DNA from 2 places in the Micromonospora sp. CA-244673 genome. Region 1 is predicted to be linked to the other one. Evidence: riboswitches for the same ligand, from Rfam matches in the RefSeq annotation. Region 1 holds a riboswitch; the other holds the start of a gene.
The links. A riboswitch is a leader RNA that binds a small molecule or an ion and turns the genes downstream of it on or off. The one in region 1 is predicted to bind thiamine pyrophosphate.
Positions count from the first base shown of each region.

Region 2: it holds a riboswitch for thiamine pyrophosphate, as region 1 does, so the genes downstream of both, ACQP12_RS26385 (ECF transporter S component) here and thiE (thiamine phosphate synthase) in region 1, are expected to answer to the same signal.

Region 1 is NZ_CP192019.1:6,456,913-6,463,314, forward strand. Features, by position in the region: gene ACQP12_RS29580 (thiamine phosphate synthase) at 1-476, opposite strand, end outside; gene ACQP12_RS29585 (thiazole synthase) at 617-1,396, opposite strand; gene thiS (sulfur carrier protein ThiS) at 1,393-1,593, opposite strand; gene thiO (glycine oxidase ThiO) at 1,584-2,672, opposite strand; gene thiE (thiamine phosphate synthase) at 2,666-3,292, opposite strand; TPP riboswitch at 3,287-3,397, opposite strand; gene ACQP12_RS29605 (aldo/keto reductase) at 3,808-4,770, opposite strand; gene ACQP12_RS29610 (ABC-F family ATP-binding cassette domain-containing protein) at 4,792-6,402, opposite strand, start outside.
Region 2 is NZ_CP192019.1:5,773,289-5,779,690, reverse strand. Features, by position in the region: gene ACQP12_RS26405 (sensor histidine kinase) at 1-149, shown strand, start outside; gene ACQP12_RS26400 (response regulator) at 146-796, shown strand; gene ACQP12_RS26395 (energy-coupling factor transporter transmembrane component T family protein) at 803-1,603, opposite strand; gene ACQP12_RS26390 (ABC transporter ATP-binding protein) at 1,600-3,033, opposite strand; gene ACQP12_RS26385 (ECF transporter S component) at 3,148-3,726, opposite strand; TPP riboswitch at 3,801-3,907, opposite strand; gene ACQP12_RS26380 (alpha/beta fold hydrolase) at 3,985-4,809, shown strand; gene ACQP12_RS26375 (aminoglycoside N(3)-acetyltransferase) at 4,806-5,618, shown strand; gene ACQP12_RS26370 (sugar isomerase domain-containing protein) at 5,615-6,364, shown strand.

The DNA of each region.
Region 1 (6,402 bases):
GCCGCCAGCTGTTCCGGGGTCTCGATGCCGCCGAGCGCGAGCACCGGCACGGGGCTGGCCGCGATCAGCTCGCGCAGCCCGTCGGGGTGCAGGGGTGGGCCGTAGCCGGGTTTGGTCCTCGTCGGGAAGACCGGCGACAGGGTCGCGTAGTCCTCCGTCGTGAGCCGGGCCAGCTCCGTGGCGTCGTGGCAGGAACGGCCGACCAGCCCGGCGGCCGGCGGCGGGTACGGGCCGGCGGCCGGCAGGTGGACGGCGTCCCCGCCGAGCGGGTCGGGCCCGGCCACGACCAGGGTGCCGCCGGCCTCGGCGAGGATCGCGCGCAGCTCGGTGGCCAGGGCGGCGCGCTCGGCCCGGGACAGGTCCTTCTCCCGCAGCACCACCCAGCGCACTCCCCCGGCCACGGCCGCCTCCACGACCTCGACCAGAGGTCGCCGCGCCACCCGCCGGTCGGTCAGCAGAACCACGCCCGACGGCACGGCCTTGCCGGAGATCGTGCAAGGTTCCGGCCCCTCCACGGGCCATTCCGCGCCAAGAGCTGCGGAGCAGACCGCGATCCCGGTGCTGGGCGGCGCTTCGGCCGGCGTTCTCGTGCTGAGATCGACCGGGGAGCCCGCCGTCACAGCTCGGGCCTTCCCTCGTCGGGGGTGGAGGCGAGGGCGTGGAAGCGGCGGGCGATCCGGCCGGCCCCGTACGCCAGCCGCCCGGCCTCGACCGCGTGCCGCATGGCGGTGGCCATCGCCACCGGGTCGGCGGCCCGGGTGACCGCGCTGGCCAGCAGCACGGCGTCGCAGCCCAGCTCCATGGCGAGCGCGGCGTCGGACGCGGTGCCGATCCCCGCGTCGAGGATCACCGGCACGTCCACGCCCTGCCGGATCAGCCGGATGTGGTGCGGGTTGGTCACCCCCAGCCCGGAGCCGATCGGCGCGCCGGCCGGCATCACGGCCGCACAGCCCACGTCGGCCAGCCGCCGGGCCAGGATCGGGTCGTCTGACGTGTACGGCAGCACGGTGAACCCGTCGGCCACCAGTTCCTCGGCGGCGCGCAGCAGCTCCACCCCGTCGGGCAGCAGCGTGCGCTCGTCGCCGATCACCTCCAGCTTCACCCAGTCGGTGTCGAACGCCTCCCGGGCCAGCTGGGCCACCTTCACCGCCTCGGACGCGGTGTAGCAGCCCGCCGTGTTCGGCAGCAGCCGTACCCCGCACCGGTCCAGCAGGTCGAGCAGGCCGCCGGCGGCGGCCGGTGCGGTGTCCACCCGGCGCAGCGCCAGGGTGACCAGTTCGGTGCCGGAGGCGCGGATGGCCTGCTCCAGCACGTGCAGGTTGGCCGCGCCGCCGGTGCCGAGGATGAGCCGGGAGCCGAAGCCGACCCCGCCGATCTCGAAGGACATCCGGCTCACCCGCCCTGGGCGGCGCTGAGCACCTCGACCCGGTCGCCGGCGCGCAGCACGGTCGCCGACCAGCCGCCGCGCGGCACCACCTCGCCGTTCACCGCGACCGCGAGGCCGCGCTCCTGGGCGGTGACCGCGCGGACCACGTCGGCGACGGTCGAGCCGCCGGGCAGCTCCCGTCCCGCGCCGTTGACGATCAGTTCCACCTGGGCTCCTTCCCGAACCGGTCCGGGGTGAAGGGGGCGAGCAGCGGATCCGGCTCGCCGGTGACGATCCACTCGGTGACCAGGTCGGCGGTGACCGGGGTGAGGACGATGCCGTGCCGGTGGTGCCCGGTGGCGACGAGCACGCCGGGCCGGCCGGGCAGCCGCCCGATGATCGGCGCGTTGTCCGGGGTGCCGGGGCGCAGCCCCGCGGTCGCCTCGACCAGGTCGTACTCGGCCAGCTCCGGCACCAGGTCCACGGCGGCGCGGAGCAGCCGGAGCACCGCCCCGGCGGTCACCTCGGTGTCGGCGCGCTCCTCGACGGTCGCCCCGACCACCACCTCGCCGCTGTCCCGGGGCACCAGATAGATCGACTCGCCGTCGGCGTACCCCCGGATCACGTGCCGGAAGTCCGGCGCGCCGCGACCGGGCGCGCGGAGCCGGAGCACCTGGCCCTTGACCGGCCGGACCGGCAGCCCGGTCAGCGCGGCGGCGCCGCAGCCGGCCGCCACCACGGTGACCTTGGCGTCCACCTCGGACAGCGCGCCGACCCGGGCCGGGTTCAGCACCGCGCCGGCCCGCCCGGCCGCCGCCCGCAGCGCGGGGACCAGCCGGCGCGGGTCGACCTGGTGGTCGCCGGGGGCGACCGCGCCGCCGCGCACCCGCGGGGCCAGCGCCGGCTCGCGGTCGCGCAGCTCCGAGGGGCGCAGCGGCGTGATCGGCAGTCCCAACCCCCGCTGGTACGACCAGAGCCGCCGCGCCTCGGCCAGGTCGTCCGCGGTGAGCCCGACCACCAGGGTGCCGTCGGCCCGGTACCCGACGTCGGCGCCGGCCGCCTCGGCCAGGTCGGCGGCGAAGCCGGGCCAGCGGGCGGCGGACTCGGCGAGCAGGCCGGTCAGCTCGTGCTCGCCGAAGTAGGCCTCGGCGACCGGGGAGAGCATCCCGGCGGCGACGTGCGAGGCCCCGGAGCCGGGAGCGGGATCGTGGACGGTCACGCGCAGCCCGCGGGAGGCGCACCGCCACGCGATCGCCAGCCCGACCGGTCCCGCCCCCACGATGGCGACGTCCGGTCGGGTCAGCACGTCAGCGCCGCGATCAGCTCGGCGGTCGTGCGGGCGGGATCGGGGCTGGCGGACAGCGCACCCACCACCGCCACCCCGTACGCCCCAGCGGCTCGCAGCGCCGGCACCGACGCGGCGGTCACCCCGCCGATCGCGATCACCGGCACGTCCACGGCACCGGCCACCGCGCGCAGCCCGGCGGGGCCGATCGGATCGGGGAGGCCCGACTTGGTGGTGGTGGCGTGGCAGGGGCCCACGCCCAGGTAGCTCGCCCCGGCGGCGACCGCCGCGACGGCGCCGCCCGGCTCCCGTGCGGTCGCGCCGAGCACGGCGCCGGCGCCGAGCACCCGGCGGGCGGCCGCTACGGGCAGGTCCTCCGCGCCGACGTGCCCGCCGTCGGCGTCGACCGCCAGCGCCACATGCAGCCGGTCGTTGACCAGGCACGTCGCCCCGTACGGCCGGCACAGGCCGACCACCCGCCGGGCCAGCTCGTACGCCTCCCGGTCGCTGGCGTCGTCTTCGACCCGGACCTGGACGACCAGCTCGGCGCGGGCCACCGGCAGGGCGGCACGCAGCACGGCGAGCGGGTCCCGCCCCGGCCGGGTGTCGGTGATCAGATGCAGTCGTCCCAGGGACGGCACGGCAACTCTCCTCCCTGCGCCGGCATTACCCGGATCAGGTTCGACGGTCGGGGGCTTCCAGCCCCCCTCTCAGCCCGGTGGCACCGGGCTCCCGTGGGTCACTTGCGGGCCTACCGTACGACGTGCGCGCGCATCCGCCAAGGGGCACGTGGGGAATTTCCCACCGACCGTCCCGAGTGGAGGACGGAGACAGCACGTGATCTCCCGGTCACGTCATGCTGTCGGGATGCCCTCGTCCGCCCACGTTCCCCGCCGGCTGGCCTTCCTACCGTTCCGAGGCAGCGCCGCAGTCGCCGAGGGCCTCCTGACCTGGGCGATGCTGCAGGGCCCAGCCTGGTGCCGCCTCCTGCCCGACGTGTACGTGCACCGCGACGGCCACCGCCCGGACGACCATCGCATGTGGTGCGACGCCGTGGCGTTACGCCTGCCGGGGGCGGACGGCGCGGCGCGGCGCGGCGCGGACAGCATGCTGCCCCGGCGGCCGGGCAGGCGGGCCGGGGCAGCGAGCGGGTCGGTCAGAGGATCGCGTCGAGGGTGTCGAGGTCCTCGTCGGTGGGCTGCCAGGTGCCCGCCTCGGCGTTGGCGCGTACCTGCTCGGGCGTGGTGGCGCCGGCGATCACCGAGGTCACGGCCGGGCGGGCGGCGAGCCCGCCGATGGCCACCTGGAGCATGCTGATCCCGCGCTCGGCCGCGTACGCCTCGATGGCCTCGATGGTGTCCCAGTCGGCGGCGGCGAGGCGCTCGGCGTACCGGCCGCCGCCGGAGAGCCGGCTGCCGGCGGGCGGGGTCTCGTCCCGCTTGTACTTGCCGGTGAGCAGGCCGTTGGCCAGCGGGAAGAACGGCAGCATGCCGAGGCCGAACCGCTCGCACGCCGGGATCACCTCGGCCTCGACGGACCGTTCCAGCAGCGAGTAGTGGTTCTGCGCGGAGATGAAACGCGTGCGGCCCTGGGAGGAGGCGGTCCAGTCGGCGTCGGCGATCTGCCAGCCGGCGAAGTTCGAGTTGCCGAGGTAGCGCACCTTGCCGGCGGTGACCAGGTCGTCCAGCGCGGCGAGGGTCTCGTCGATCGGGGTGCCCGGGTCGGGCTCGTGCATCTGGTAGAGGTCGATGTGGTCGGTGTCGAGGCGGCGCAGCGAGGCCTCGACCGCCCGGGCGATGTAGCGGCGGGCGCCCCGGGCGCCGTGGTCCGGCCCGTTGAGCCCGTGCATGTCCATGCCGAACTTGGTGGCGACCACCACGTCGTCCCGGCGCCCCTTGAGCGCCTGCCCGAGGAGTTCCTCGGAGCCGCCCTGCGGCTCACCGTAGATGTCGGCGGTGTCGAAGAAGTTGATTCCGGCGTCGAGCGCAGCGTCGACGACGGCGCGGGTGCCGTCGAGGTCGAGCTTGCGGCCGAAGTTGTTGCAGCCGATGCCGACGACGGACACCACGAGTCCGGAGTCGCCGAGCCGGCGGTAGGTCATCTCAGTCACGAGATCCACCCTATGCCGCCGCGCCCGGCGTCACCTGACGTCCCAGACCGGCTCCGGGGTCTCCACCACCTCGCCGTCGCCGCGGAACAGCACGAACCGGTCGAACGAGCGGGTGAACCACCGGTCGTGGGTGACCGCGACGACCGTCCCGGCGAACGCGTCCAGGCCCGCTTCGAGGGCCTCGGCGGAGGCCAGGTCGAGGTTGTCGGTCGGCTCGTCGAGCAGCAGCAGGGTCGCCCCGGACAGCTCCAGCAGCAGCACGAGGAAGCGTGCCTGCTGGCCGCCGGACAGGGTGCCGAACCGCTGGTCGCCCTGCCCGGCCAGCTCGTACCGGGACAGCGCCGCCATGGCGGCGTGCCGGTCCATGCCGGCCCGGTGTTCGTCGCCCCGCCACAGGATGTCGACAAGCGTCTTCGCCATCAGCTCGGGCCGGTCGTGGGTCTGGGAGAAGTGGCCGGGCCGGACCCGGGCGCCGAGGCGTACCTGGCCGCCGTGCGCGACGGGGGTGAGCGCCGCCGCGCCGTCGACCGGGGTGTTGGCCGGGTCGGGGTCGGTGCCGCCGCGGGCCAGCAGGCGCAGGAAGTGCGACTTCCCGGTCCCGTTCGCGCCGAGCACCGCGAGCCGGTCGCCGTACCAGAGTTCCAGGTCGAAGGGGTAGGTCAGGCCGTCCAGTTCGAGCTGCTCGGCGATCACCGCCCGCTTGCCGGTCCGCCCGCCGGTCAGGCGCATCCGGATGTCCTGCTCCTTCGGGGGTACGGGCGGGGGCCCGGCCTCCTCGAACTTGCGCAGCCGGGTCTGCGCGGCCTGGTAGCGGGAGGCCATCCCGTCGTTGTACGCGGCCTTCTGCTTGTACATGAGCACCAGCTCGCGCAGCTTCTGGTGCTCCTCGTCCCAGCGGCGGCGCAGCTCGTCGAGGCGGGCGTGCCGGGCCACCCGGGCCTCGTGCCAGCTGGCGAAGCCGCCGGGGTGCACCCACGCGCTGCCGCCCTCGACGGCGACCACCCGGTCGGCGGTCTGGGCGAGCAGCTCCCGGTCGTGCGAGACGTAGAGCACGGACTTGCCGGACTCGCGCAGCCGGGCCTCCAGCCAGCGCTTGCCGGGCACGTCGAGGAAGTTGTCGGGCTCGTCGAGAAGGAGCACCTCGTCCGGGCCGCGGAGCAGCAGTTCCAGGGCGAACCGCTTCTGCTGGCCGCCGGAGAGGGTCCGCACCGGGCGCTCCCGGGCGGCGTCCCACGGCAGGTCGAGGACGATGGTGGCGACGGTGTCGAAGAGCACCTCGGCGTCGTACCCGCCGGTCTCGCCCCAGGCGGCCAGCGCGTCCGCGTACGCGAGCTGGGCCTTGCCGGCGGCGCTGCTGTACTTGCCGCGGACCTCGGCCGCCCGCATGGCCGCCTCGGTGTCGGCGAGGCGGCGACCGGCGTCGCGCAGCGCGGGCGGGGCGAGCGACAGCGCCAGGTCGGCGAGGGTCGACTCGTCGCCGATCATGCCGATGAACTGCCGCATCACGCCGAGCCCGCCGGAGCGGGCGACGGCGCCGGTCTTCACCGGCAGGTCGCCGGCGACCATGCGCAGCAGGGTGGTCTTGCCGGCGCCGTTGGGGCCGACGAGGGCCACCTTGGCGCCCTCACCGACCCGGAACGA
Region 2 (6,402 bases), 680 kb from region 1:
TCACCGGCATCCGGGAGCGGGCGGAGCTGTTCGGCGGCACCGTGAACGCCGGTCCCCGCCCGCGGGGCGGCTTCGAGGTACGCGTCACGCTGCCCTTCGACGCCGAAGCGTCGGCCGGCGCACTGGCCACGGCAGGGACCACCCGATGACCCGGGTCCTCATCGCCGACGACGAGGCGCTGGTGCGCGGCGGGCTCCGCCTGATCCTCACCGCCCAGCCGGACCTCGAGGTGGTCGCCGACGCGGCCGACGGCGAGGAGGCCGTGCAGTTGGCGACCCGCTTCGCTCCCGACGTGGTGCTGATGGACATCCACATGGCACCGGTGGACGGGATCGCCGCCACCGAGCGGATCCTGGCGGCGCGGAGCGACATCCGGATCATCATGCTGACCACCTTCGACCTCGACGAGTACGTCTACCGGGCGCTGCGCGCCGGCGCCTCCGGGTTCATGCTCAAGACCACTCCGCCCCGCGAGCTGGCCGAGGCGGTGCGGACCGCGGCCCGGGGCGACGCCCTGCTCTCCCCGTCGATCACCCGCCGTCTGATCGACCACTACACCGCGACCGCGTCGGTGGTCGCCCACCCGAGCCTCGCCGACCTGACCGCGCGCGAGACCGAGGTGCTGCGGATGATGGCCCTCGGCCTGTCCAACCGGGAGATCGCCGACCGGCTCTTCGTCGGCGAGGCGACCGTGAAGACGCACGTGAACCGCATCTTCGCCAAGCTCGGGGTGCGGGACCGGGTGCAGGCGGTGGTGCTGGCGTACCGGAGCGGGGTGGCCCAGCCGCGGCGGTAGCGGGGCTCAGCCGATCAGCGGGCGGAAGGTGCCCAGCAGCACGCTGACCGTCAGCGCCGCCGCGCCGAGCGCCCCGGCGGCGACGACCAGCAGGGTGTCGGCCCGGGTGAAGCGCTGCCGCCGGGCGACCGTACGCGGGGTGCCGGCGTCGAAGCCCCGGGCGTCCATGGCGACGGCCAGCCGGGTGCCCCGCCGGATCGCCCCGACCAGCAGCGCGAACGCCGTCGACCCGAACAGCCGCAGCTTGGCCACCGGGTTGCGGCCGGCGTCCACGCCCCGGGCCCGGCGCGCCATGCTGATCATCCGCCACTCCTCCTCCAGCAGCGGCACCAGCCGGAACGCGGCCAGCGCCCCGATGGCGAACCGGGCGGGCGCCTTCGCGTTCTGGATCAGCGCGTCGGCCAGGTCGGTCGCGTCGGTGGTGGCGAACACGATGATCCCCGGCAGCGCCACCGCGAGCATGCGCAGCACCAGGCCCAGCGCGGTGACCAGCACTCCCTGGGTGACCAGCAGCGGACCAACCGTGAGCAGCACCGGACCGGACCGGTCGGCGGCGAAGAGCACCAGGGTGACCAGAATGCCGCCGGCGCCGGCCAGCAGGGGCCAGGCCCGCCGGGCCAGCACCCGGTAGCGGATGCCGAACAGCGGCAGCACGGCCAACTCGACCGCGATGGCGATCGCCGGGGCGACCGGGTCCAGGGTGGCGATCAGGACGACCGAGAAGAGCAACGCGGCGGCCAGCTTCGCCACCGGGTTGCGCCGGGCCAGCGGCGCGCCCGCCGCCGCGACGGGTTCGACGCCGATCACGACCGGCCTCCGGGCGTCCGGCGCTCCAGGGTGAGGGTCCGGTCTGCGAGCGCGGCCACGAAGTCGGGATCGTGGGTGACCGCGACGACGCCGTGGCCGGCGTCGCGCAGCTCGGCGAAGAGGTCGATGAGTTCCCGCCAGGTCCGCCGGTCCTGGCCGAAGGTGGGCTCGTCGCAGATCAGCAGGCGGGGCGCGGTGGCCAGGGCGGTCGCCACGCTCAGCCGCCGGGCCTCGCCGCCGGAGAGGGTGTACGGGTTGGCCCCGGCCAGCCGGTCCAGGCGCAGCCGCGCCAGCAGGGCGTCCACCGTCGCCGTCACGGCGGGCTCGGGCTGGCCGGTGCGGCGGGGTCCGAGGGCCAGCTCGTCCCGGACGGTGCCGGTGACGAACTGGTGCTCCGGGTCCTGGAAGACCGAGCCGATCCGCCGGGCCAGGGCGGGCGCCCGCCAGCGGTGCGGGGGAGTGCCCGCGTCCCGGCCGGCCAGGGCCGGGGTGGCCGTGACCGTACCGGTGCCGGGGCGGAGCAGCCCGCCGAGCAGCAGGGCCAGGGTGGACTTGCCGGCGCCGTTGGGGCCGAGGACGGCGAGCGCTTCGCCGGCGCGTACCCGAAGGTCGGTGGGGGCCAGCCGGGGCGGCAGGCCGAGCCGGTCGGCGGTGAGCAACACCTCGCCGGGCGGCGTGCTGGCGTGCCGGGGCGGCACGGTGTGGCCGGGCACCCAGACCCCGGCGTCGGCCAGCGCGTCGCCGTACGCGGCGAAGACCGCGTCGGGGCGCCCGTCGGCCCGCACGCCGCCGCCGGGCTCCAGCACGACCACCCGGTCGACCAGCGGCAGCGCCTCGGCGACCCGGTGCTCGACCAGGATCAGGGTGGTGTCGGCGTCGACGGCGTCCGCGACGGCCTGCCGGACGAGGGTGGCGCCGGCCGGGTCGAGATTGGCGGTGGGCTCGTCGAGCAGCAGCAGTCCCGGCCGCAGGGCGAGCGCCCCGGCCAGGGCGAGCCGCTGCTGTTCGCCGCCGGACAGCGCGGCCGTGGGCCGGTCCCGGTGGTAGGGAAAGCCGACGCGGCGCAGCGCCTCGTCCACCCGGGGCCAGATCTCGTCGGCGGGCACCCCCCGGTTCTCCAACCCGAACGCCACGTCGTCGCCGCAGCGGGCCATCACCAGTTGGCTCTCCGGGTCCTGGAAGACGACGCCGACGCGTTCCCGGGCCTTGCGCGGGTCGAGCCCGTCGATCTCGACGGTGCCCTCCTGCTCGCCGGAGTCCTCCGGCAGCAACCCGGCCAGCGCCGCCAGCAGCGTGCTCTTACCGGCCCCGGAAGCCCCGAGCAGCAACACCCGCTCGCCAACCTCGACGCGCAGGTCCACCCCGCGCACGGCCCAGCCCTTCCGCCCGGCGTGCCGCCACCCGAACCCCCGCAGGCTCACGGCTCCCACCGCGCCACCTCCCTCCGGCCCTTCCGGCCCCAGCTTGGTTGATCAAGGAGTTCGCGTCTGGAAAACCGCCTCGGCCGACGCAAACTCCTTGATCAACGCGGTCGGCGGGGGCGGTCAGACGGCGGCGCGTTCGCGGCCGGCGGGGAAGCGGTCAAGGACACCCGTGTTGGCCAGGGCCCGGGTGAGGGCGACGCTGCCCAGTCCGGCCACCACCAGCGAACTGGCGGCGGTCAGCAGGATGTAGGGCAGGCGGAAGCTGCCCCACGCGGTGCCCGGGTACCAGACGAAGACGTCGTAGATCGCCGCCGCGAGACCGGCCAGCGTCGCGGCGAGCAGCGCCACGGGCAGCCGGTAGCTGCGGTACGCGAAGAGCGCGAAAGCCAGCTCGGCGGCGGCCGCCTCCAGCGGGCCCTGCACGACGATCGTCCAGCCCCAGCTCGTGCCCAGCGCCACAGAGACCAGCGCGGCCAGGGTGAGGGTGAAGAGCGCCGCGCCCGGCTTCCGGACGACGAGGGCGCCCAGCACGGCCGGCACCAGCCAGACGCCGTACAGGACGGCGCGACCGGGCAGCGGAACGGCGTCGGCCGGCCCGTTCCAGAGCAGGCCCCAGGCCCAGAAGATGATGCCGAACGCCACCGCGAGCACGGAGGCCACGACGATGTCGATGGTGCGCCACCGGTTGGTGCTGTCCATGGTTGCTCCCAGTTCTGTGAGGCGAACCAGGAGAAGACGCACGCCGCGCCCGGTGGTCACCGGACGGCGGCGCGGCTGGAGGTCGACCGAACTCCCTGCGCTGGCATTACCCAGATCAGGTTCGAGGGTCTGCGGGCACCGGCCCGCACTCTCAGCGCTGTGCGCTCCCCTGTCGGATGTGAAGTTGTCTCGTCGCAGACGCTAGCACCGACCCCGCCGTCGGGCCCAGCAGGGCGATCGCCCGTTAGGGTGGCGGCCATGCGGGTCGAGGCGCGAGGGCTGACGTTCGAGGTACGCACCGGCGGCCCCGAGGGCGGTGAGCCCGTCCTGCTGCTGCACGGCTTCCCGCAGCACTCCGGTGAGTGGGACGAGGTGACCCCCGCGCTGCACGCGGCCGGGCTGCGCACCTACGCGCTCGACCAGCGCGGCTACTCGCCCGGCGCCCGGCCGGCGGACGTCGGGGCGTACCGGATTCCGGAGCTGGTGGCCGACGCGGCCGCCGTGCTGGACGCGCTCGGGGTGACCGCCGCCCACCTGGTCGGCCACGACTGGGGCGCGATCGTGGCGTGGGGACTGGCGGCGGCGCACCCGGAGCGGGTGCGCACGCTGACCGCGGTGTCGGTGCCGCACCCGGCCGCCATGGGGCATGCGCTCGCCACCGACCCGCGGCAGAAGGCCCGCTCCTCCTACATCGCCCTGTTCCGCAAGCCGGGCAAGGCGGAGAAGGTGCTGCTGGCGTTCCGCGCGGCGACCCTGCGCCGGATGCTGTCCGGGGCGGGTGACGCCGACCGGGTGGCCCGCTACGCCGACCCGATGCGCGAGCCGGGCGCGCTGACCGCGGCATTGAACTGGTATCGGGCCATGACCGGGGCGGACATGAAGGCCGTCGGGCCGGTGGGCGTGCCGACCACGTTCGTCTGGAGCGACCGGGACGTGGCGATCGGGCGGACCGCCGCCGACGCGTGCGCGGCCCACGTCACGGGCGACTACCGCTTCGTGGTGCTGCCCGACGTCACCCACTGGATCCCGGACGAGGCGCCCGGCCCGCTGGCCGCGGCGATCCTGGCCCGCGCCGGCCGATGACCGCGAGCCCCGCGCCGGCCCGGCCGCACACCCGCGCGTCGCTCGCCGCCCAGCTCCGCGACCTGGGGGTACGCCCCGGCGGGACCGTTCTCGTGCACGCCTCCCTGCGCCCGTTGGGCTTCCTCTGCGGCGGCCCGGAGGCCGTGCTGCTCGCCCTGCGCGACGTGCTCGGCCCGGCCGGCACGGTGGTGGTGCCCACCCACACGCCGGAGAACAGCGACCCGGCGGGGTGGAGCAACCCGCCGGTGCCGGCGGACTGGTGGCCGGTGATCCGCGACGAGACGCCCGGCTTCGACCCGGCGGTGACACCGAGCCGGTTCATGGGCGCGCTGGCCGAGCTGGTCCGCACCTGGCCGGGGGCGCGGCGCAGCGACCATCCGTTCGTCTCGTTCGCCGCGCTCGGGCCGGCCGCGGCGCGGATCGTCGACGGCCATGCGCGGGCCGACATGCTGGGCGAGGGCTCCCCGCTGGCCCGCCTCTACGATCTCGACGCCGACGTGCTGCTGCTCGGCGTGGACCACGGCAGCAACACGTCCCTGCACCTGGCGGAGTACCGGCAACCGGCGCCGCCCCGGCAGCGCTGCGGCGCGGCCGTGCTGACCGGCGACGGCGGCCGGGAGTGGGTGTGGTGGGACGACGTGGACCTGGACGAGGAGTGTTTCGCCCGGCTCGGCGCCGACCTGGAGGCCACCGGTGCGGTGCGGCTCGGGCCGGTCGGCGACGGGACGGGCCGGTTGATGAGGCAGCGGGTGGCGGTCGACTTCGCGGTCGAGTGGCTGGCCCGACCCCGAGGGACGGAGGAAGCATGACGGTGAGCGCCGAGGCGTACCTGGCGATCGTGACCGAGACGATCGCCCGGGTCGCCGCCGACCAGCGGGAGAACGTGGCCCGGGCGGCCGACCTGATCGCCGCGTCGCTGCGCGCCGACGGGGTGGTGCACGCGTTCGGCACGGGCCACTCGGAGGCCCTCGCCATGGAGATCGCCGGCCGGGCCGGCGGTCTGGTCCCCACCAACCGGATCGCCCTGCGCGATCTGGTGCTGCACGGCGGCGAGCCGGCCGACGTGCTCGGTCCGAAGCTGGAGCGTGAGCCGGCCGTGGCGCACCGCCTCTACGAGCTGGCCCCGGTCCGGCCGCAGGACGTGTTCGTGCTCGCCTCCAACTCCGGGGTGAACGGCGCCATGGTCGAGTTCGCCGCCGTCGTCAAGGAGCGTGGGCACGGGCTGGTGGCGATCACCTCGGCGCAGCACTCGGCCCGGATGACCTCGCGCCACCCGTCCGGGCGCAAGCTCGCCGACTTCGCGGACGTGGTGCTGGACAACGGCGCCCCGTACGGCGACGCCACCCTGCCGCTGCCCGGCGGCGGCGCGGTGGGCGCGGTGTCCTCGATCACTGCCGCGCTGCTGGCCCAGCAGATCGTCGCGGAGGTGGTCGCCCGGCTGCTCGCGGCGGGGGAGCAGCCCCCGGTCTACCTGTCCGCCAACATCACCGGCGGCGACGAGCACAACGCGGAGCTGGAGGCCCGGTACGCGGGCCGGATCCGCCGCGGGTCCTGAACCGGTTTCACGCCCGGCGCGACGGGGCACAGGCGGTA